One region of the Arthrobacter sp. 01T419 genome, then DNA from elsewhere that is predicted to be linked to it. Evidence: riboswitches for the same ligand, from Rfam matches in the RefSeq annotation. Region 1 holds a riboswitch; each other region holds the start of a gene.
The links. A riboswitch is a leader RNA that binds a small molecule or an ion and turns the genes downstream of it on or off. The one in region 1 is predicted to bind S-adenosylmethionine.
Positions count from the first base shown of each region.

Region 2: it holds a riboswitch for S-adenosylmethionine, as region 1 does, so the genes downstream of both, AC1DLO_RS02180 (aminotransferase class V-fold PLP-dependent enzyme) here and metX (homoserine O-acetyltransferase MetX) in region 1, are expected to answer to the same signal.
Region 3: it holds a riboswitch for S-adenosylmethionine, as region 1 does, so the genes downstream of both, AC1DLO_RS19665 (DUF1737 domain-containing protein) here and metX (homoserine O-acetyltransferase MetX) in region 1, are expected to answer to the same signal.

Region 1 covers NZ_JBFTQF010000004.1:180,293-188,112, reverse strand. The annotation lists gene AC1DLO_RS08690 (1-phosphofructokinase family hexose kinase) at 1-437, shown strand, start outside; gene AC1DLO_RS08685 (class II fructose-bisphosphate aldolase) at 434-1,273, shown strand; gene AC1DLO_RS08680 (DeoR/GlpR family DNA-binding transcription regulator) at 1,297-2,088, shown strand; gene AC1DLO_RS08675 (histidine phosphatase family protein) at 2,104-2,784, opposite strand; gene AC1DLO_RS08670 (CPBP family intramembrane glutamic endopeptidase) at 2,885-3,649, shown strand; gene AC1DLO_RS08665 (VOC family protein) at 3,905-4,543, opposite strand; gene AC1DLO_RS08660 (bifunctional o-acetylhomoserine/o-acetylserine sulfhydrylase) at 4,782-6,098, shown strand; SAM riboswitch class IV at 6,259-6,374, shown strand; gene metX (homoserine O-acetyltransferase MetX) at 6,388-7,509, shown strand; gene AC1DLO_RS08650 (hypothetical protein) at 7,532-7,820, opposite strand, start outside.
Region 2 covers NZ_JBFTQF010000001.1:446,393-454,212, forward strand. The annotation lists gene AC1DLO_RS02145 (50S ribosomal protein bL37) at 71-145, shown strand; gene rsrA (mycothiol system anti-sigma-R factor) at 225-482, opposite strand; gene AC1DLO_RS02155 (sigma-70 family RNA polymerase sigma factor) at 479-1,318, opposite strand; gene AC1DLO_RS02160 (DoxX family protein) at 1,537-2,052, shown strand; gene aroA (3-phosphoshikimate 1-carboxyvinyltransferase) at 2,059-3,453, shown strand; gene rsgA (ribosome small subunit-dependent GTPase A) at 3,456-4,571, shown strand; gene hisN (histidinol-phosphatase) at 4,666-5,478, shown strand; SAM riboswitch class IV at 5,638-5,750, shown strand; gene AC1DLO_RS02180 (aminotransferase class V-fold PLP-dependent enzyme) at 5,786-7,213, shown strand; gene AC1DLO_RS02185 (class I SAM-dependent methyltransferase) at 7,264-7,820, shown strand, end outside.
Region 3 covers NZ_JBFTQF010000017.1:69,452-77,271, forward strand. The annotation lists gene AC1DLO_RS19655 (O-succinylhomoserine sulfhydrylase) at 1-919, opposite strand, end outside; gene AC1DLO_RS19660 (rhodanese-like domain-containing protein) at 920-1,330, opposite strand; gene AC1DLO_RS19665 (DUF1737 domain-containing protein) at 1,327-1,584, opposite strand; SAM riboswitch class IV at 1,595-1,707, opposite strand; gene AC1DLO_RS19670 (hypothetical protein) at 1,788-2,147, opposite strand; gene AC1DLO_RS19675 (Lrp/AsnC family transcriptional regulator) at 2,203-2,634, shown strand; gene AC1DLO_RS19680 (ornithine cyclodeaminase) at 2,795-3,826, shown strand; gene AC1DLO_RS19685 (cupin domain-containing protein) at 3,980-4,507, opposite strand; gene AC1DLO_RS19690 (PAS domain-containing protein) at 4,504-4,905, opposite strand; gene AC1DLO_RS19695 (GMC oxidoreductase) at 4,902-6,569, opposite strand; gene AC1DLO_RS19700 (hypothetical protein) at 6,938-7,150, shown strand; gene AC1DLO_RS19705 (hypothetical protein) at 7,281-7,820, shown strand, end outside.

The sequences.
Region 1 (7,820 bases):
CCTCCGGTCCCGGGATCATCGCCGCCGCTCGGGCCGGGGCGGATCTGCTCAAGCCCAACAACCACGAACTCCTCGAAGCAACCGGGGAGAGCAGCCTGGAGGCTGCCGCACGGCAATTGATCGCTTTGGGTGCCAAAACGGTACTGGTCAGTGCCGGCGCCGACGGCATGCTTGCGTTCCACCATGCGGCCCCGGGTGGCTATTGGAGCGCACGGCTCCCGGAGCCACTCAGCGGCAACCCCACCGGAGCCGGCGACGCCGGGGTGGCGGCGGCCGCCGTCGCGCTCGCGAGCGGAGTCTCCGACATTCCCACGATCCTGAGCAGGGCCACGGCATGGTCCGCCGCTGCGGTGCTCATGCCCGCCGCCGGCGAGATCTCGCCGCTCTACGCGGACCTCGAAAATCAACTCATTCTTAGCTGGAAGGAGACCCTGTGACCCTCGTCAGCACACGGGAACTCATGGACAATGCCGCGTCCAATGGCATTGGCCAAGGCGCCTTCAACGTCATCCACCTCGAAACCGCAGAGGGCCTGGTGGCCGGAGCGGAAGCGGCGGGAGTCCCGTTGATCCTGCAAATCTCGGAGAACTGCGCCCGCTTCCACGGTGGACTCGTACCGATTGCCCGGGGCGCAATGTCCATCGCCCGGGACGCTTCTGTTCCCGTGGCCCTGCACTTGGACCACGCCGAATCCGAGGAGCTTGCCCTGCAAGCCGTTGACCTTGGTTTCGGTTCCGTGATGTACGACGGCGCGCATTTGCCTTACGACTGGAATGTTGAAGTCACGCGCCGGGTCGCCCAGTACGCCAAGGAACACGGTGTCTACGTTGAGGCCGAGCTCGGAAAGGTCGGGGGCAAGGACGGCGCCCATGCTCCTGGAGTCCGAACGGATCCTGCCGAGGCCCGCTCCTTTGTGGACGCGACCGGGGTTGATGCCCTCGCCGTCGCGGTCGGTTCCTCGCACGCCATGACAGAACGGAGCGCCACCCTGGACTTGGCGCTGATCACCCGGCTGAAGCAGGCCGTCCAGCTACCGCTGGTCCTTCACGGTTCCTCGGGCGTAGCAGATGAGACGCTGGTGGCGGCAATCCGGGCCGGTATGACTAAGATCAACGTATCCACACACTTGAACGGGTTCTTCACCCGCGCCGTCCGTGAGTACCTGGATGCCAACCCCTCCGTGGTGGACTCCCGCAAGTACATCAAGGCCGGACGGGATGCGCTCGTGTTGGAAACCGCACGTTTGCTGACGCTGTTCGCGAAAGTGAATTAGCCTCAATTTCCGGAAGGTTCGTGATGACCCGCAACGATCGACTGACAGCCATCCTTGATCTCCTCGCCGAGTCAGGGCATGTTGAGGTCGAGGATATCGTGACCCGCCTGGGCGTCTCACCAGCCACGGCGCGCCGTGATCTCGACAGCCTCGCCAAGCAAAGGCTCCTGAGCCGTACCCGCGGCGGTGCAACCACGGGATCAGTTGCCTACGAGCTCCCAGGGCGTTACAACAGGGATGATCACGCGGAGGCGAAGCAGCAGATTGCCCTGGCCGCTTCCGAACTCATCGTGCCCGGGGCCGTGATCGGACTCAGCGGTGGGACCACCAATACGGCCCTGGCCCAGGTCCTGTCCACCCGCGAAGACCTCAACGCACCCTCCAACCGGCCCATGCTGACCGTGGTCACCAACGCCATCAATATCGCGGCCCAGCTTGCCGTGCGCCCCAACATCAAGATCATGGTCACCGGTGGCATCCTGAACCCGCGTTCGTATGAACTTGTAGGGCCCTATACGGATGTCATCATGCAGAAGGTTGCCCTGGATATCGCCTTCATAGGCGTCAACGGAGTTGATCCGAAGATCGGCCCCACCATCACGGACGAGGGCGAGGCCATGGTGAATACCGTCATGGCACGCCGTGCGACGGATTCCTATGTCCTGGCCGATTCCACGAAGATCGGCAAACGCGCGTTCGCGGCGATGGCCGGGTACGATTTCCGCCGGCTCATCACCGATTCCGGGATCACGGCAGAAGACAAGGCCGCGTTCGAAGCGAGCGGCACTGAAGTGATCGTGGCCAAGGACGCTTAGCTCGGAGCCTGCCCGTTAGAAGACCACCGGGGGAGCGTTCAACACGGTTTCGTCGGTGCTGCGCTGCACCCACTGGCTGAACGGCGTGTCGAGATCGTACTTGTCCTGATCGTTGCGGACAAGTGTCCGTAGCTCCGCGTTGCCCGGGTTGTTGAGGGACTCGAAATACTCCACCGACCAATGGAACCACCGCATGCAGAAAAGACGCATGGTGAGGCCGTGGGTCACCAGCAGGGTGTTGGGCGCGTAATCGGGTTTTTCCCAATGCCGGTACAAGGTTTCCATGAAGGACGAAATGCGGTCGTAAACATCGGAACCGGATTCTCCTTCGCGGAACCGGTAGAAGAAATGGCCGTAGAGGTTGCGAAGCTCCTTTTGGTCCCCGATATCTCCGGCGATCTGGAAGTTTGCCCAGTCCTGTTCACGCAGCCGGGGTTCCTCGATCACCCTCTCCGTGAGGTTGCCCAGATTGAGTGCCTCAAGGGTTTGGTATGCCCGAAGGTACGGCGAGACGTAGACGCACACGGGCTCGCCGTCGAGCTTCTTGCGCAGTTCCCCACCTGCGGCCTGCGCCTGCTCGATCCCGAGCTCCGTCAAGGGGATGCGGTAGTCGGGGACACGGTTGTAGATGGAAGTGTCGGCGTTGGCGGCGGACTGGCCGTGCCGGATCATGAAGATTCGTGCTGGCGCGCTCATCCCACCAAGCATAGGGTCCGCTGCCACCGGTGCCGCGCAGGCGACCCTCGGAGAATGAACTCCCGGGAAAACATCAGCCAAATGCAGGCAAGATAGGAGCATGCTCCTTGCCTCAACGCGCCGGCTGCGCGCCGAAGTGCTGATTGTCCTCGGCCTGTCCTTGGGCCAATCGGCCGTGTACTCCGTGGTGCAGTTGTTGGACAAGATGACTCGGGCGCCCCTGTCCCAGGCAACGTCTACCCTCAATCGTTCCCAGAACACCCGTGAGTACTTCGATCTCACATACCAGCTGCTCGATATTGCGTTCGCACTGGTCCCCGTGGTGCTGGTGTTCTACTTCCTGTCGATCCACCGCCAAACGGCGGAGAGTCCCTCAGGATTCACCCGGCTGGGCTTCAACTTCGCCCGGCCAGGCCGCGACGCGCTCCAGGGACTGGGTCTCGCTGCGCTGATCGGAATCCCGTCACTGGGCCTCTACGCGGCCGGTCGCGCCCTGGGAATCACGACGGCGATCATCCCCAGCGGCCTGGACTCCTACTGGTGGACGGTGCCTGTGCTTGTCCTGTCCGCTGTCCGGCACGCCGTCGTCGAAGAAGTCATCGTGGTTGGCTACCTTCTGGACCGTTTCGGGAAGTTCGGATGGAGCACTCCGCTGGCGATCGGGCTCAGTGCGCTCCTTCGCGGCAGCTACCATCTGTACCAAGGCTTCGGACCCTTCATCGGCAATGCGGTCATGGGTCTGGTGTTCGGCTGGATTTACACCCGGACCAAACGGGTCATGCCGCTCGTGGTGGCGCATGCACTCCTGGACATCGTGGCGTTCGTCGGCTTCAGCGTCTTCGGCAAGGCAATCGGACTGGGATAGGGGGTGCAGCGACGGGAGTGAGCCATCCTCTGCATGCTCGCTCGTTCCTCCCCGCAGGCCCCCTTCCCTCGCAAGCTCGGGCAGGGAACCCTGCCAGCGTGGGCCCAACTTAGACGCATGCTGCCGGATGCCACAAGCCCGCCGCGTTGTGCGTTAAGTTGAGTTTAAAAGGATTCGGCCGCCATCGCGGGGTGACGTCATTGGCACCCGCATATGGCGGCCGAAGTTTCCGGGCCGTCCTGGCCCGATGGGCCGTCAGATGGTGACGGCTCCGTTGGCGGTTTCGAACGTTACCGACATGATTCCCGGCGTTCCGTGCGGAGCCATCCATTGGACTGCGACGTCCTCAAGGGGCTTTTCTACGGGTTCTCCCAGCCACTCGGTGACGCGTTCCGCCGAGCCGGCAATGGTGAGGCTGGACATCTTGACGTCACTTGGGTAGACGAGGGACGGATGAAGCGAGGGGTCGCCCTCCCAACGGAGCAAGTACGGGACCTGGGGATCGGCGATGAGTCCCAGGATGCCGATTTGCGACCAGACGAGTTCGCGGCCGTCCGGAAACTTGCGGTTACCGGGGACAGCCGCGCGTCCGAGTCGTTGTTCGAATGGGCTCAGGTCGTCAACAGCGACGCACCAACCCATCCAGCCACCTCCTGCAGCGGAGCGTGCACGGACGGCTTGTCCAAAAGGTGCCTTGTCAGATGCCGGGTGGTCAAGGACCTCGACAACTTCCAGGTATTTGTGGTCAGCAAGGGGGATGATCATGTTCCGGGTACCGAAGCGCGGGTGCACTCCGCCCCGGACTGCGTCCACTCCCAATGCTGCGGAAATCCGCTCGGTGGTGGCCAGTAGGCCATCTCGTTCACAAGCGTAAGAGACGTGATCCATGCGCATGGCTTCATCTTGGCACTTTGTGATGGAGCTCTCAGCTAAGTCAAGCCTAACCAAGGTGGGATGTATCGAAAAGGCAGCTCAGGGTCACTTCGGGACGCGCCAGGACCGAAAACTACTGCGTTCGTCACAAAGCTTCCGGAGCCCGCAATGGCCTCCCTAGACTGGCGGCAACCAGGCCGGCAACAGCAGGCCCGCAGGCTGAATCACGGCCGAGAGCCCCGAGCAACCAGGAGTCCGCATGTCCCAAGGATGGTCATTCGAAACGCGCCAGATCCACGCCGGCCAGGAACCGGACGCCGCCACCGGGGCCAGGGCGCTCCCCATTTACCAGACCACCTCGTTCGTCTTTCCCAGCGCTGAAAGCGCGGCCAACCGCTTCGCGCTGGCCGAGTTGGCGCCCATCTACACGCGGATTGGCAACCCTACGCAGGATGCCGTGGAACAGCGCATAGCGAGCCTCGAGGGCGGTTTGGCGGCACTCCTGTTGAGTTCCGGCCAGGCCGCGGAGACGTTCGCCATCCTCAACGTCGCCGAGGCTGGCGACCACGTCGTCGCCAGCCCGAGCCTCTACGGCGGCACCTACAACCTAATGGCCCACACGCTGAAGAAATTCGGTATCTCGGTGACCTTCGTCGAGGATCCGGACAATCTTGACCAGTGGCGGGACGCGGTCCAGCCAAACACCAAGCTGTTCTTCGCTGAAGTGGTCTCCAACCCCCGTCAAGACGTGCTGGATATCGAGGGCGTCTCCCGAACCGCGCACCAGGCCGGAGTGCCGCTCATCGTGGACAACACCCTGGCCACGCCTTACCTCATCCGGCCTATCGAGTGGGGTGCGGACATCGTGGTGCATTCGGCCACCAAGTACCTGGGTGGGCACGGAGCCGCCATTGCCGGCGTCATCGTGGACTCCGGCAACTTCGATTTCGGCAAGGATCCTGAGCGCTTCCCCAACTTCAACACCCCGGACCCCAGCTACAACGGCCTGGTCTATGCCCGCGACCTCGGCAAGGACGGCGCCCTGGGCGCCAACCTCTCCTACATCCTCAAGGCCCGGGTCCAGCTCTTGCGCGACCTCGGCTCGGCTGTTTCCCCGTTCAACGCCTTCCTGATTGCCCAAGGAATCGAAACCCTCAGCCTGCGGGTGGAACGCCATGTGGAGAACGCCACCAAAGTGGCGCAATGGCTCGAAGAGCGCGACGACGTCGAATCCGTCGCCTACGCAGGCCTGCCTTCCAGCCCGTGGTTCGAACGCGGCCGGAAGTACGGGCCCAGGGGCACTGGAGCTGTTGTGTCCTTCAGCATCCGCGGAGGGATCGAATCCGGCAAGCGTTTCGTGGACGCCCTGGAGCTTCATTCCCACGTGGCAAACATCGGCGACGTCCGTTCCTTGGTGATCCATCCTGCGTCCACCACCCACAGCCAGCTGACGACTGAACAGCAGGCCGTGGCAGGAGTTACCCCGGGCCTGGTGCGGCTGTCCGTCGGGATCGAGCACGTTGACGACATCCTTGCGGACCTCGAGGCGGGCTTCCGGGCAGCCAAGGGCGCTTAGGCAGCCCCCAATGACCGACGGATGCCGGCTGGCGATGCAGAATGAATCTTCGCCGGCCGGCCCCATCAACGTCTTTTGCATGAACAAAACGCGGCGAAGTGTCACATAGATGTCATAATCTTCGTCAGAAGGGGTCCGGTTTTCCTAGACTCTTCGTATAGGTCATGAGTGCCAGCGACAGCCCCGGCTTGCTGGCCGGCAACCCTCCTTTCGCGGTGGGGTGCCCCGGGTGAAGACCTGGCCCTTCGCTTTGTTGGCGGCGGGCAAGCGCGATGTGAGGTGTCAACGAATGACAATTGCTGCAACAGCCATACCCCTTTCCGGGACCCAAGACGGAACGCTCAAGTATGTTTCCGTGGGCGGACTCGAACTGGAAGCCGGAGGTTTTCTCCCCGACGTCGTCCTCGCGTACGAGACTTGGGGGCGGCTCAACGCCGATGCTTCCAACGCCGTGCTGGTGGAACATYCCCTGACCGGCAGCACGCACGTTGCCCGCGGCGAGAGCGACGAAGAAGGCTGGTGGGAGCAACTCGTTGGACCCGGCGCAACCATTGATACGGACCGCTACTTCGTGGTCTCCGTCAACATCGTGGGAGGCTGCTACGGCAGCACCGGTCCGTCGTCGTGCTCGCCCGATGGCAAGCCGTGGGGTTCCCGTTTTCCGCTGGTGACGCTGCGGGACAGCACCACGGCGGAAGCCCGCTTGGCGGACGCCCTGGGAATCCATAGCTGGCACACCGTCGTAGGCGGATCCATGGGCGGTGCCCGCGCACTCGAATGGGCCGTTAGCTATCCGGACCGCGTCAAGCGATGTGCCGTGATTTCCATCGGGGCGTACAGCACAGCCGAACAGATCGCGTTCGCCCAGGCCCAGACGCTCGCCATCCGGCAGGACGCAGACTTCAACGGTGGTGACTACTATGGCCAGGCCGCGCCCGAGGCGGGGTTGGCCCTGGCCCGTCGGATCGCCCACATCACCTATCGTTCGGCGGATGAACTGGACTTCCGCTTCGGCCGGAACGCCCAAGGCGCCGAGGCACCACTTCAGGCTGCCGCGTTGGGGGACCGGGGCCGCTACCAGGTGGAGAGCTACCTCGACCACCAGGGAAGCAAGCTGGTCCAGCGCTTCGACGCCAACAGCTACATCGCCATTACCGAGGCGCTCATGAGCCACGACATCACCCGCGGCCGGGGTGCCTTGGCGGATGCGCTTTCCGTGGCCACCGCCAAGTTCTTTGTTGCCGCGGTGGACTCGGACCGGCTCTACTTCCCTGAGCAATCCCACGAACTGGCCAAGGCCTTGCCCGGCGAGGTCTCAGTACACGTGATCGAGGCACCCATCGGGCACGACGGGTTCCTCACTGAAATCGGCCAGCTCGGCCCGCAGCTGCGCGAGGCTTTCTTCGGCTGACGCTGGGCGTTCTTCGGCTGAATCAGCCGTTCATGATCTCCTGGCGGAGCTTCATATAGTCCTCCATGGCAATTTTCCCGTCGCTGTACTGCTGGTCAAGTTCGGCCAGTTTCCGGGCCCGGTAGCCGTGGGGCGCGGTGTTCGGCAGGGGAGTAGCCGACGACGGCGGAGCGGCCTGCGGCGCGGGCGTCGCCACCGGAGGCTGCGGCTCAGCCGGGATGATCACCGGAGGTTGTGCAGGGTATCCGTAAGGGTAGTTCTGCGGAGGGAAGTCCCGGAGCCTGCGCTGGCGGGAGCGGTTGTACATGCGG
Region 2 (7,820 bases), on a different contig from region 1:
GGGGCGGCCCCCGGATGTGGGAGACTGGAGGGCAGCTTTATTGAGTATCAAGAATCTAAGGAGGCCAGCTATGAGCAAGCGTGCACGTAAGCGTCGTGACCGTAAGCGCGGCGGCGCAAACCACGGCAAGCGTCCCAACACCTAAGCCAGCGGCTTAGCGTAAGACTTAATGCGGAGGGCCCCGGAAACCATCAGGTTTCCGGGGCCCTTGCCGTTCCAGCCTCTTAGACGTCCACCGATTTCATCGAGTGGATCCTGTCCAGGATCGAGTTCTTGAGGTTCTCGGGCGCCGCCTCCGTGCAGGAGCGCTTGACCACGGTGCGGATGACGCACTCAAGGTCATACTGCTCAGTGCACTCCGGGCAGTCTTCCAGATGCACTTTGATCTCTACGATGTCTTCACGGGTCAACGCACCATCGAGGTATTCGTAGATACGCTGCATCCGAGCATCGTCGCAGTCGCCCAATCCTTGGCAGCTCATTTCCTTTTCTCCTGTTTTTTGCTTGCGGCCGCGCCCACGGCCAGGGCCTTTTCTTCCGCGCCGGCGCTGATTCCCCGTTCTGCGGCGTAATCCGCCAGCAGATCGCGCAACATTTTCCTGCCGCGATGAAGCCGGGACATGACCGTCCCGATCGGGGTATTCATAATGTCTGATATTTCCTTGTAGGCGAAGCCTTCGACGTCAGCGAAGTACACCGCGAGCCGGAATTCCTCCGGAATGGACTGCAGGGCGCTCTTCACGTCCGAGTCCGGCAAATGATCCAGTGCCTCCGCTTCCGCGGAGCGCAGTCCGGTGGACGTGTGGGACTCCGCCCGCGCCAGCTGCCAGTCTTCGATGGTGTCCGAATTCGACTGCAGCGGTTCGCGCTGCCTCTTCCGGTAGAGGTTGATGTACGTGTTGGTCAGGATGCGGTACAGCCACGCCTTAAGATTGGTCCCCGGTTTGTACTGGTGGAACGCCGAGAAGGCCTTGGTATAGGCCTCCTGGACCAGATCCTCGGCGTCGGACGGATTTCTGGCCATGCGCATGGCAGCCGAATAGAGCTGGTCGACATATTGCATGGCGTCGCGTTCGAAGCGCGCCCTCCGTTGTTCAGGTGTCTCGGACGCGAAGTCCACTGCGAACTCGACGTCGGCCTCAACAGTTGGATCGCCGTCGGACGTTGCGTCCGCGACTTCCGTCGCTGCTTTGTACATGGCCGCTGCGGCCGGATCCATGGTGCTCATTGCATCCAAGTCTACTGTCACCCTCCGGGAGTCCACTGGCAGCTCGCGACCGAGCGCCAAGTGTTCCTCGCGGTCCTTAACCAAGGCCAAAAAACCATCTCCGCTCAACGACGTGACACAGGCGCAACACAACACACACGCCAAAACCCGAGGTCCAGCCCATACCGCACCTTCTTTTCACAACCGCAGGCTCCGGGCAAATATTCCACAAAGATGCAAGACTAGACCCGACTGCACGCCGTGAACACTGCACCACTCGAACGCAGCACCACCTGACCACTGTGGCAAGCCATCCAGGAGGCAAAAACATGTCCCTCGTCCGTTTTCTCGCCAGGCCAATGTTGGCTTCCAGCTTTGTTGTCGCAGGGCTGGACAAGCTCAAGAACGCGGATGACACTGCCAAGCAGCTTTCCCCGCTGCTCCGCCGTGCCTCGGAGTCGTTGCCCTTCCCGACGGACGAGAAAATGCTGGCGCGCGTCATCGGCGGCACGCAGGTAGGCGCGGGCGCCTTGCTCGCCCTCGGCAAGTGCTCCCGGTTCTCGGCCACGCTTCTGGCTGGCATCTCGGTCCTGAACACTTTTGTTGAATGGCGTTCAGCCGACATCAGCACCAAGGAAGGGCGGCTCGCCCGCCGCGCCCAGTTGCTCAAGAACATTTCCCTGACCGGCGGCGTGCTGCTCGCTGCCGTGGACACCGCAGGTAAACCCAGCCTCGCGTGGCGCGCCGAGCACCTCGCCATGGACGCCAAGCAGGCCACCGGTAAGCAGCTCAAAAAGACAGACCGTGCCGTTCGCAGGGCCGTAGACACCGCAGTTGGAGCATAAGGAAGCATGCCAGGAACCCCCGCCACGCAAACAGATGAATCAGGCAGCACCACCGCCTCCGCACTCCCCCTGTGGCCAGCGCCTTTCGCGGACCACCCCGTGGATGCCACGGTTACTGTTCCTGGTTCCAAGTCGTTGACCAACCGCTACCTCGTTCTGGCGGCATTGGCCGATGGCCCGTCCCGCTTGCGCGCACCCCTGCACTCGCGGGACTCCGCCCTGATGGTCGAAGCCCTGCGCAAGCTTGGCGCCACCGTTACCGAAGTCCCCGGCGACGGACAGTACGGGCCGGACCTGGAAATCACCCCAATGGACGCGGCTGCAGCCGCTCCTGAGTCCGCCATCGACTGCGGCCTTGCTGGCACAGTCATGCGCTTTGTGCCGCCCCTTGCTGCCCTCCGCAACGGTGTTTCGGTGTTCGACGGCGATCCGCACGCTCGCAAACGTCCCATGGGCACCATCATCGAAGCCCTCCGAACGCTCGGAGTAGAAGTCAGCGCCGTGGACGGGCAGAACACCGCTTCCTTGCCGTTCAGGGTTTCCGGCACCGGTTCCGTACGCGGTGGCCACCTCGTGATCGATGCGAGCGCCTCTTCGCAGTTCGTCTCCGCCTTGCTGCTGGTGGGTGCCCGTTTCGAAGAAGGCCTGCACCTGGAACATGTGGGCAAGCCCGTGCCGAGCCTAGACCACATCAACATGACAGTTTCGGTCCTGCGCGGCGTCGGGGTACAGGTGGATGACTCCGTGCCGAACCATTGGCGCGTGGCCCACGGCACCGTCCGTGCCTTCGACGAGAGAATCGAGCAGGATCTCTCCAACGCTGGTCCGTTCCTCGCGGCGGCACTCGCCACCAAGGGAACCATCCGCATACCCAATTGGCCGGCCAACACCACGCAGGTCGGCGACCTTTGGCGGGACATTCTTGCCACCATGGGTGCCACTGTCACGCTGGACAACGGCACGCTGACAGTAACGGGCGGCTCCGAAATCCTGGGGGCCGACTTCGACGAAACCAGCGAACTCGCCCCAACGGTCGCGGCACTGTGCGCTTTGGCCTCGGGCCCTTCCCGGCTCACTGGCATCGCGCATTTGCGCGGCCACGAAACGGACAGACTTGCTGCGCTGGTTGCCGAAATCAACCGACTTGGCGGCGACGCCGAGGAAACCAGCGATGGCTTGGTGATCCGGCCCGCAAAGCTGCACGCCGGCGTCGTGCACAGTTACGCCGATCACCGCATGGCGACCGCGGGCGCAATCCTTGGGCTCGCCGTCGAGGGCATCCGGGTTGAAGACATCGCGACCACTTCCAAGACCATGCCCGAATTCCCGCACATCTGGGCCTCAATGCTCAGCGGTGGCCCGACGCCGGCGGACGCCGGCTCAACGGAGACAAGCAACTAACGATGGCTCGCGACGCACGTTCCTGGGATGAGTCCGATGTCCGGATCCGACCCAACAAGAAGGGCACACGCCCCCGCACGAAGGACCGCCCCAGCCACGACGATGCCGTGATCGGGCGCATCATTACAGTCGACCGCGGCCGCTACACGGCGGTGGTGGGCGAAGGCTCGGGCAACGAGCGCGTCGTCATTGCTGCCCGAGCCCGGGAACTTCGGCGCTCCCCCGTGGTTCCAGGAGACTTCGTTGCACTCGTGGGCGATGTGACCGGAGCCCCGGACACCCTCGCCCGCCTCGTGCGCGTCGAGGAGCGAAAGACCCTCCTGCGGCGAAGTGCCGATGACACGGATCCCATCGAACGGGCCGTCGTGGCAAATGCCGACCAGTTGGTGGTGGTTGTTGCGGCCGCCAACCCGGAGCCGAGGACCGGATTCATTGACCGCGCCTTGGTGGCAGCGTACGACGCCGGAATCGAGCCGCTGCTGCTCGTCACCAAAGCGGACGTCAAGGATCCGACGGAACTGCTCGCCAACTATGTGAGCCTTGGCTTCCCCATCATCATCAGCCGGACCGCCGACGCAGGCGCTTCGGGCATCGATGCCCGTTCCGACGACGGCTTGTCCGCCCGGCTAGATGGCGACGCTGTCGGTCAGTTGCGGGACTACCTCGACGGTAAGGTGACCGTGCTCCTGGGCCATTCCGGCGTCGGGAAGTCCACCATGGTGAATGCCCTCACTGGCGCCGAACGCGCCACGGGCGGGGTCAACGCGGTGACAGGGCGCGGGCGGCATACTTCGTCCTCTGCCCTTGCCCTGAAGCTCACCAACGCCCCGGGCGGCAGCTGGATCATCGATACGCCCGGCATCCGCTCCTTCGGCCTGGCTCATGTGAACCCGGATCGCATCCTGCACGCCTTCCCGGATCTGGAACCTGGAACCGAAGCGTGCGAGCGGGGCTGCAAGCACGATGCCACCGCGGTCCGTTGCGGTCTGGATTCCTGGGTCGCTGATGGCCACGCCGGCGAGGCCGGCCCCGCCCGCTTGGCGTCGCTGCGCCGGCTCCTCGGCGCGGACCCGCGCATGGAAGCCCAAGAGGCCAAGGAATTGGGCACTGTCAATTAACAGCACGATCGATTAACAGCACCGTCAACTGACTGCGCGCCGCTTGCCGTCCTACCTCCCCGGTTCACGGGCGAATAGACGGTAGTTTGGAACCATGACCCAACCCGATTCGAGCTACAACGACGACCTTCGGTTGGCCCATGTCCTGGCCGACTCCGTCGATTCCCTGACAATGGAGCGGTTCAAGGCACTGGACCTCCAGGTGGAGACCAAACCCGACCTGAGCCCGGTGACCGATGCCGACAAGGCTGCCGAGGAAGCAATCCGCGGGCAGCTCTCCCGTTCCCGCCCCCGCGACGCCGTTCTCGGGGAAGAATTCGGCAGCACCGGCCACGGCTCGAGGCGTTGGATCATCGACCCCATCGACGGGACCAAGAACTTCGTGCGTGGCGTACCCGTCTGGGCAACGCTGATCGCCCTCGTGGACGAGGGCGAAGTAGTGGTGGGACTTGTCAGTGCTCCGGCGCTCGGCAAGCGCTGGTGGGCTGCCAAGGGCTCGGGCGCCTATATGGGCCGGTCACTTGCCGCTGCCACCCGGCTGAAAGTATCCAATGTGTCACGGCTTGAGGATGCCTCGCTTTCCTACTCCGAACTTTCCGAGTGGAAGCAGCACGGTTCCCTCGACAACTTCCTCGGACTGGAGAATGATGTCTGGCGCAGCCGCGCCTACGGCGATTTCTGGTCCTACTGCCTCGTGGCGGAGGGCGCCGTGGACATCGCCGCCGAGCCGGAACTCCAGCTTTACGACATGGCGGCCCTGGTGCCGATCGTGACCGAGGCCGGCGGACGCTTCACGTCCCTCGAAGGCGCGGACGGCCCCTTCGGCGGCAATGCCGTAGCCACCAACTCGATCCTGCACTCCGAGGTCCTCAAACGACTCAACCCCGAGCTCGACGACCTGCTCTGAGCCCCTTGCTCACTGAATAATCGACGGCGGACGTCCCATTTTCGGGACGACCGCCACTTTTTCTTCGGCAGAAGGCACATTTTCCGGCCACCGTAATAATCCGCTTAACAATCGGAGTCACATTGGAACCCGCCTTGCCGGTGTCCTAGTCTCTTTACAGGTCACGAGTGCCAGCGCGAAACCCCGGTTTGCTGGCCGGCAACCCTCCATCGCGGCGGGGTGCCCCGGGTGACGACCCGGCCGGTCCGGAACGGATGCGGCAAGCGCGGATCCCCTGCACGCAGGGGTCCCTCTTGAGTGAGGTCCCATGAGCACAGCCACGTTCACTTCTCCCACCGTCTCCGAATTCGACGGAGAAGCCCAGCACAACAAATCAGCCCGCCCGTCTCCGGCATCACGCCCACTCGCCGCGGTCACCGGCGCCGAATTGCAGGCACCCTTGATCCAGGGCGGCCACGTCCGCTACGCCAACCTTGACTACGGCGCCTCGGCACCCGCGTTGACAGTGGTTTCCGCGTACCTCAACGAGATCCTGCCGTACTACGCGAGCGTCCACCGGGGCGCAGGCTACGCATCCCAGATCAGCACCTCGGTCTATGAAAACGCCCGCAACATCGTCCGTGATTTCGTTGGCGGGCGGGCAGACGATTCCGTCATATTCACGCGCAACACCACCGATTCCCTCAATCTTCTGGCCGGCTGCTTGCCGGTTGAGGACGGTCGGCACACTGGGGAAGTCCTTTATCTGGACATCGAACACCACGCCAATCTCTTGCCGTGGCAAGGCGTCCCCCACCGCAGCATCGTTGCCGCGGGAACCTTGGCCGAGACTATCGCCAATGTGCGCACCGCCCTCTCCCACGGGGGCATCAGCCTCCTGGCAGTCACCGGCGCGTCGAACGTGACCGGTGAGATCCTGCCCATCAAGGCTCTCGCTGCCCTGGCGCACGAATTCGGCGCGCGGATTGTGGTGGACGCGGCGCAGCTCGCCCCGCATCGCCGGATCGACATTGCCGCCACGGATGTTGACTACTTGGTTTTCTCGGGGCACAAGCTCTATGCGCCGTTCGGTGCAGGCGTCCTGGTGGGTCGTCCCGACTGGCTCGACGCCGGCACACCCCACCTTGCTGGAGGCGGCGCAGTCCGCGAGGCACGCCTTGACTCCGTCAGCTGGGCGACGGGACCGGCCAGGCACGAAGGCGGCTCCCCGAACGTACTCGGTGCTGCCACCCTTGCACGGGCTACCCAGGTCATCGCCAGCCTCGACCATGACGAGTGGCACGCCCACGAAGCCGCCATCCGCTCCCATTTGATTGACGGCCTCAACGAGATCGACGGCGTGACCGTCCACCAGATCTTCAGCGACACCGATCCCCAGGACACCATCGGCGTGGTCAACTTCTCGCTCCAGGGCTACGACGCAGGCCTCGTGGCGGCCTATCTTGCGGCCGAGCACGGCATTGGCCTGCGCGATGGGCGCTTTTGCGCCCATCCGCTGCTCAAGCGCTTGGGCCTCCCGTCCGGATCCCTGCGGGCCAGTTTCGGCGTGGGGTCACGGCTGGAAGACGCGACCCGGCTCATCGCGGGCATCCAGGCGCTCAAGAGCAATGGCCTCGGCTGGGATTACGTCGTGGACGCCGGCCGTTGGGTGCCTGCAAACGACCACCGCAGCTACCCGGAGTGGGCTCCCAACACCCCCGGGACCGCGGGCGCAGCTCCCTGCAGCACTGACTGATTGCGGTAGATTCGTAGGGTATTTTTCATGTCCTACGAAGGAGTTGCTACGTGGCCCCGCGACACAAAGGCACCTCGGCCGGCCCCAAGCTCTACGAGGAACGGCGCCTTGAGCTCGGTCAGAGTTTCCAGGACGGCGGGGAACATTATGACCGCGTCCGGCCCGGGTACCCCGCGGATTCGGTCGATTGGCTGCTGCCGGAAGGGGCACGGGACGCGGCGGACCTGGGAGCCGGTACCGGAAAGTTCACTGCGCTCCTGGTCGAGCGCGGGCTGAACGTCTCTGCGGTGGACCCTTCCACTGACATGCTCACGCAGCTGCGCAAGGCGTTTCCCCAAGTGGTCGCCTTGGAGGGAACGGCTGAGGCAACTGGACTGACGGACTCAGCATTCGACGTCGTCAGCGTTGCCCAAGCGTGGCACTGGTGCGATTCCCTCGCAGCCAGCACCGAGATTTCTCGGATCCTCCGGCCCCACGGTGTTGTCGGCTTGATTTGGAACCAGTTGGACACTTCGGTGCCCTGGGTCCACCGTTTGTCCCGGATCATGCATGCTGGCGATGTCCACAAGCCAGACTTCCGTCCTGTTGTGGGCCCGGAGTTCGCTGG
Region 3 (7,820 bases), on a different contig from region 1:
TTTGTTTGGCGGCGAGCTCGTACTGCGGGTGCGATTTCAAGAGCGGGTACTTGACCCAGCTGATGGCTGGCTGCTCCTCAAGCCATTCGGCGATCCGCTGCGCCGATGCTGAGGAATGGTTCACGCGGAGCGCCATCGTTTCCAGGCCCTTGGTCAGGACCCAGGCGTTGAACGCGGAGAGGGACGGCCCGGTGTGCCTCATGAGCTGCTTGACGGGACCGTCGATGAACTCCTTGGTGCCCAGAATGGCACCGCCCAGGACTCGTCCCTGGCCGTCGATGTGCTTAGTACCCGAGTAGACAATCACGTCTGCGCCGAGATCGCCGCAGCGCTGCAGCAAGGGAGTGGCAAAGACGTTGTCGACGACGACCGTGGCGCCCGCCGCGTGGGCGAGCTCGCTCACCGCGGCGATGTCGACGATTTCCTGCATCGGGTTCGACGGCGACTCGAAGAACACCGCCGTTGTCGGCTCGGACAAGGCTGCGCGCCACTGGTCCAGGTCTGGTCCGTCAACGAAGACGGTCTCGACGCCCCAGCGCGGCAGGATCTCGTTGAGGATCACGAAGCAGGAACCGAACAGCGAACGCGCGGCAACCACCCGGTCGCCCGCTGCCAGCAACGCACCCAGGGCGGTGAAGACAGCGGACATGCCCGACGCCGTCGCGAAGCACGCTTCGGTGCCTTCAAGCAGGCGGAGACGCTCCTGGAAGGTTGCCACGGAGGGGTTGCCGTAACGGGAGTAGACGAAGCGCTCGTCTTCGCCGGTGAACGCGCGCTCGGCGGCTTCCGCGGATTCGTAGACGAAGCCGGAGTTGAGGAAGACGGCTTCTGAAGTCTCTTGGAAATTGGTGCGGTCAAGGCCTCCGCGGACTGCCTGGGTGTCAGGGCTCCAGCCGGCGGCGTCAGGATTGAAAGTCACTTAGATGTTCCCCAGGTTCGTCGGAAGTCCACGGTTTTTCCAGCCGTTCACGGTTCGCTCGCCGTAGCGGTCAGGCTCGCCTTCAAAGCCCTCCAGGACGTTGTAGGAGGTGTAGCCGGCCTGTGTTGCGGCGATCGCGGCGGCGATGGAACGCTGGCCGGAGCGGCAGAGGAAAACCAACTCGGTGCCATTTTCCTCCGGGGCCTGCTGCTTCAGCTCGTCGATGAATCTCGAGTTGGGGATGCCGCCGGCGAAGTTCCACTGGATGAACAAGGGATCATTCTCGGTGGCTTTGGTGTCCGGGATGCCGATGTGTGCCCACTCGCCTTCGGTGCGGACGTCCACCAGAATGGCGCCTTGTTCGAGCTTGGCCCAGGCGTCGTGCGGACTCAGGTCGCCTGCGTAGCTCATGCGTGGCCCTCGCCGTCGAACTCTTCATCGAGCTGGTCTACGGCGTTGGCGACTGCCGCATCCGCGCTCGCGATCGCCGCGGGCAGGACGATGGCTTGCGCCACAATCACGTCCGTGCCGTTGAAGGTCGCGGCCGGGCTGCCGTGCAGCACGTATCCCTCGGCGAGGGCAGTGGAGATCCTCTCGCAGAATTCCCGCGTGTCAGGACCCGTGACGAGACGGTAGGAGAGTTTTTCTTCGGTGGGTTCAGGCATTGGTGCTCCTCAGTCACGCTTGCAGTTCGAAAGTGTCGATACGCCGAGTAGTCACCTGAGGCACCCCGCCGGAGAGAGGGTTGCCGACCAGCAAGTCAGGGCTTCGCGCTGGTGCTCATTACTCAAGAAGAAAATAACATCCGCGACGGCGGCCTGCATCACCGGCCGTCGTCATGTTCCGTAACCGGACGGCGGCCGAGGGCCTAGGCCTCGGTTTCATTCGGCAGCGGTTCCAGGCTTGCCTGGATACGGGGCGGAAGGGCATCAAGCCGTGACGCTACTCCTGAGGGGGAGTGATGAAAAGTGGAACCTTGGTGTTTCCGGATTTCCAGCAGCTCGTGTACGGATATCCCAGTGGCCGTGGCTAGTGCATGCAGCGAGAGGCTGTTGTGATGAGCCAAGGCAAAGACCACACCTGACAGGGCTTCGAAACCCTCCGTCTCGTAAATTTCCTTGACCAAGTTGGACATACCATTCGCATCATCGATTGATCCCGCGGACGCGGCGGTCGCCATGGCGGTCAGCGACCATGCGGCAGAGTCGGGGCTGATGTAAATGCTCATGTCGATACCCTACGGACTCGGCCCCTCTTGTGGAATGGGCGATACGTTTATCTTTATGGCAGCACTCACCGACCTTGACCGCCAGCTCCTCTCTGCCCTGAGGGAGGACGGCAGGGCGTCCGTGGCCAGCCTTGCGCGGAAGCTGGGCGTCGCTAGGGCCACCGTGAACAGCCGGCTTGAGCGTCTTGTCACCTCCGGAACCATCGTTGGCTTTACCGCGAGGGTCCGCGACGAGTTTGATCCACTTGCCATTCGGGCTATTGCGCTCATAGCGGTGGAGGGCAGGTCGGCGGACAAGGTTATTCGCCAGCTCCGGGGACTTCCCGAGATTTGGGCCCTGCACACCACGAACGGCGGTTGGGACCTCGTGGCTGAGCTACGCACGGAGAGCCTCAGCGACTTTGACCAAGTGTTGGGCAGGATCCGCGGGATCGAAGGGATCGTCAATAGCGAGACAAGCCTGTTACTTAGTTCCGTCCTCCGGTAGTCGCCCGCATTACGGACGCTTGCCGAATGATCATTGTGTACATACGTGTGCGTCATTTTGTACGGATTTTCAATGAAAAGTACGTACTTTGGCAATTGTGCATGCATATCGCCGCTCCGTAGCCTCGTAGCAACAGTGCTTATGAGGGAAAGGAGCGCACATGACGCGCTTTGTCGATGTCCGCAATATGGTTCGCTGGACGGCCGTGCGGGGCCCGGAGGCCATCATCTCGGAGATGATTCAGTATTTGGAAGACGACTTCCGGCGGTGGGAATCTTTTGACAAGACTCCCCGGGTGGCAAGTCACACGCCATTTGGTGTCATCGAGCTGATGCCCACCAGCGACCATGAAACATACGGCTTCAAGTATGTAAATGGACACCCTTCGAATCCCGCGCGCGGCTTCCAGACAGTGACAGCTTTCGGTGTCTTGTCCGACGTCCATAACGGCTATCCGACGTTCCTTGCGGAGATGACGGTGCTGACAGCGCTTCGAACGGCGGCTACGTCCGGGATGGTCGCGAAGAAACTCGCGCGCCCCGATGCCCGGATCATGGGGATGATCGGAACCGGAACCCAATCGGAGTTTCAGGCCCTGGCCTTTCGGGCGGCCCTGGGTATTAACACCGTCAGGATTTGGGACACGGATCCTGATGCGATGGAGAAGTTCGTCCGGAACATGGCTCCGCTCGGCTTCGACGTCACCATTGCAGACTCGGCGGCCCATGCAGTGGAGGGCGCCGACGTCATCACCACGTGCACGGCGGACAAGGCCAACGCCACGATCCTGACGGCAGACCAGGTTTCGACCGGTGTTCACATCAACGCGATCGGTGGCGACTGCCCAGGGAAGACCGAGCTCGACGCTGCCATCCTGGACCTCGGCGACGTGTTTGTGGAATACGATCCCCAGACACGGATTGAAGGCGAGATCCAGCAAATGTCCGCCGATTTTCCCGTCACGGAATTCTGGCAAGTCCTGGGCGGGCACGCGCCGGGCCGGACCTCCAGCGACCAGATCACGATATTCGATTCCGTGGGCTTTGCGATCGAGGACTTTTCCGCCTTGCGGTATCTCCGCAATGCCGTTGACGGCTCGGAGTTCTTCGAGGAGATCGACCTCGTCGCTAACCCCGATGACCCCAAGGACCTCTTCGGTCTGGTGCGGGCGCTTTCTCCGATCGGATCCTGAGGAGCCCCAACTGACTCGCATTTGTGGTCGTTTTCAGGCCTCGTAACGGCAGCTACTGCGAGTCAGTTGGGAAAGAAGCCTGATGCGCCGGCCCCAGAACCGGCGCATCAGACGCTTTTATCCCGGCTTATATGGCCATCCCGCCAACCCCGGCTATTCCGCCGCGAGGCGCAGGATCAGCTCAGCATGCCCAGGAAACCTCAAAACGAGCGACTCGATGTCCCGTGCCGTTGGTTTCACGGAGTCCGATCTCTCGTATCCCGGGGTGAGACTGCAGCTGACCAAGGCGAACCCCGGACCGGCCAACTCGGCGCCGAACCACGTGGAGTTCGGCGCAACTCCTTGCAACGTCTCGCCTGCTTCCGGATCCGGCCCCAACAAAGTCTCGGAATAGCCAAAGTCCTCATGTCCAAGCTCCCGGGAGAAGACATGCAGCCTGATTGGCGTACCCAGGTGGAAGAACCACAGTTCATCCTGCTTGAGGGCATGCAACTGGAGGACCTCCCCCGACTGAAGCAGGTACCAGTTGGAGCTGTAGAGGGGATGGTCGACGCCGAAGCGCGGAGGCAGCGCCGAACCGGCTATGTCCTCGTTGCTCACCAGAGCGGGCGCGAACCAGCCGCCCACGATAGCGGGGGACATGTCCAGCCGCTTGATCCAGTCCTCTGCGGCGGCCGTCATGTGATCGGATCCTTCAGTGAGAAGCAGACCGTGATCCCGATGATCTCCTTGCTGCCCAGGGCACGCAACAACCCTTTTTGGGTCACGATGTCCACATTCACCATGCCGCCCTCCTTGCTGGGGACGGCGATGGTTTCGTGGAAGTTGAGCAGCGGCTTTCCGCTCGCCATCACTTCCTTGTCGTGGGCAACGTGTTCCGCGCGCGAGTCCTGGTGTCCGATCAGTTCCGACTTGCTCATGCCCACCAAATCCGCGAAGTTCTGGTTGACCCACAGAAAGACCGAATTCGCGTCCTTCACCACCCAATACACGCCGTCCTGCCGGTCCAGCACGTCGGCGACGCTCATCGGCGGAACCGTGGGAAGGAGTGCCGGGTCCAGCGCTGGGGCGACGGTCACGGCGCTGCCGCCGCTCCGCCGTCGGCCTCCAGTCTTTCGGCGAGGTCCTGGGCCAGGGCCACCATGGTCATGGTCGGATTCCAGGAACCGCCGGTGGGCCAGAGGCTGCCGCCGGTGACGAAGACGTTCTGCACGCCGTTGAGGCGGTAGTCGGTCCCGACGACGGCGTCCTCCTCTTCGCTGATTGGCAGGCTCGAGCTTTCGTGGACCAAGCCCGGTACGCGGCGTTCCGGGGTGGCGGGACGCTCGGCGCCCCAGCTCCCTGCGTCGGGATCCCCGTGCCAGTATTCGACGCGCTCCGCGCCGGCCGGGGACAGGACCCGCTCCAGCATCTGGAAGGTTCCCTCGTCCATGGTGTCCCACGTTTCGTCGTCGGTGGCGTTGGCCAGCACCTGCAAGGTGACGTTGCAGGTGGGGTCGGCCCCGCCGGACAGGCGCAAATGGTTCTCCGGGTTGCTTTCGTCCAGCTCGCCGAGGACGGCACAGACGAACACCAGGTAGTCCTCCGAAGACCGCAGCTGTGCCAGCGAAGCCGTGGCGACGACGTCGGGGGCGTAGCGTTCGGACTTCTGGGCGTTCTTGTCAGGGAAACGGTCTGAGAGGACTGAAAGCTGTACGTGGTACTGCATGCCGGCCGGGCTCTTGCCCGCCAGATAGATGGCCGCCAACTCCAGCTCGCCGAGTTGTTCGCTGAAGTCAAAATCCTTGCGAGGTACCCGGGCCACGACGGAGGTGATGAAGTGGGCGCTGAAGTGCCCACCTGCCCCTTGAACTTGCGGGAATGAATTGAGGACCAGGGTCGCCGGAGGAAGAGTGCCCATGGCCAGGACCAGGTTGGCATTGCCGACATTCACCACGCCGCGATTGGTGTTCAATGCCGTGGCCCGTCCGTCCTGCTGGAGCACACTCAACACCGTGCAGTCCGTGACCATGCGAAGAGCGGCGCCCTTGCCTTGGGACTCAAGTGCCGCCTGCTTGTCCGACAGTTCAAGCAGGACCGCCGGTGTGGAGAACTTCGCGAAGTCCACGCCTGAGCTTGCGCCGGTTGCCGCGGCGAGTGGGGCCGGCATGCTGCGGGTGGCGGAATCGATCTTGTGCAGGCCCGCCTCAAGCCGCTCCTGGAGGGCTTTCTGCATGATTCCGTAAACAGGTCGGGTGTTGTTGATGAGATCGACGACGTCGGCTGACCGTCCGGCGTCGATCTGGTCCGCCGAAACCACGTTGAGCAGGTCTTCCGCCGACGTGAAGTGTGACTTGGCGGCGTCCATCACCGCCCGTGGCCATCCCCGCATTTCATCTTCCTCGGGGCGGGGACACCAGGCGCTCCACATGATGCTGCGTCCGCCATAGAAGGGGACCATGCCGTGCTGCCAGGAAATCTTGCCGGGCGGCTGGGTGGCCGTGGCGGCCGCCAAGGTCCAAGGGAAGGTCTCCGAGAGGCCTCCTAATGTCTCCTTGTAGGGCAGTGGCAGGTTCTGGAAATGCTGCGGCAAGAAAAACGGACCCCGTTCAATGATCAGGATCCGCGCATGCGGGTTGACCGTTAGGGTCCGCTCAGCAAAGGCGTAGGCGCAGAACCCGGTGCCGATGACAATGTGGTCGAATTGTTCTTCTTCGCGGACTTTTTTCCATTCCCCTTCGGAGAGGAAGAAAACATGATCCATGACCTTCTGGGGCGAGGGATCCTGGGGTCCGGGTGTGGGAAAACCGTGATTGAAATTCTGGGACGAAGAAACTGCACTCACAATGATGCCCTCCATCAGCTTGCTGGTTCCACGGCACCGTGAAACCAGGTGCCCGCTGGGCCCTAGAGGTAGATCACCCTTCCCCAGCAGGGTTCACGAGGACTAGTTAACTACCGCGGCCATGGCGGCACAATAGACTTGGCACGCTAAATTTCCCGGCCGGTTTTTCAGGGGTTGGTGTGACTTAACTACCGTCCGCGTGGATAGACCGCGAGGGGCCTGTGCCCATTCGAATGTGCCTTGGCGCGACTATAATTTTGTTCACACCCCGCAGCGGGAGATGAGCGATGATACGCGGAATTGGCAGGCGTAAAATGGGCAGGCGTCGAATTGGTCTGTTCGGGATCATATATCTGGCCGTCGGTGTACTGGTCGCCAGCACCCACGGCTATCTCGTGGCGTGGAACATCCCAGCCAACTTTCTGAAGGGCCTGGTGGCGATTGTGCTCTGGCCGCTAGTGGCCCTCTTTGGTGTTGATTTCCATACCTTGATTGCCTAGCCCCGCTTCCGGCGTCCGTGGTTCTTCGCTGCTCCAAATTCGGAGAAGCTCGGATAGAGGGGCAACAGCTGCTGGACGAGGCTGCATTCGACAACGAATAGTTTCTCTCTGGCTCGGTACACTCGGATTCATGTCGGGTCATGGGGGAACCAGAACTGTAGCCGTACTAGTGTCCGGGCTGCTCTTGGCCCTCGGCATGTCCGGTTGCGAATACACCGACGCCGGTGATCCGCAGCGGGCTGCCGCGCCCACTCGGAGTTCCCAGCCTCGGGCACCGCTGCCCACCAAGGATCAGGCAACGGTGGCACTTGAGGCCAGCAACCTGGTTACGGCAAAAAGGCTGCTCGGGCAAGGATCCGGGGCTGTGATCTTGGAGGACTCCGGCACCGTGGGTGGCGCGGTCAGCGGCGTCAACAAGAGCGCCAGAGTGGAGGACGCAGGCTCCTACACCGTGACGGCAGCTTGCGTTGGTGCTCCGGAGGTCCAGCTGGTCATCGCCCAAGATCCACGGACCGGACTGGCCCCGGATGACCAGACATTCGATTGCTCCGCCCCCTATGCGCGCGTTGTTCAGCTGCAGCCCGGGCCGGTTAGCGTCCAGGTCCACGTGGCGCGGGCCAATTCGGGTAACTCCACCTCCGCCGGAGCGGGAGAAGTCGCCGCGGTGAGG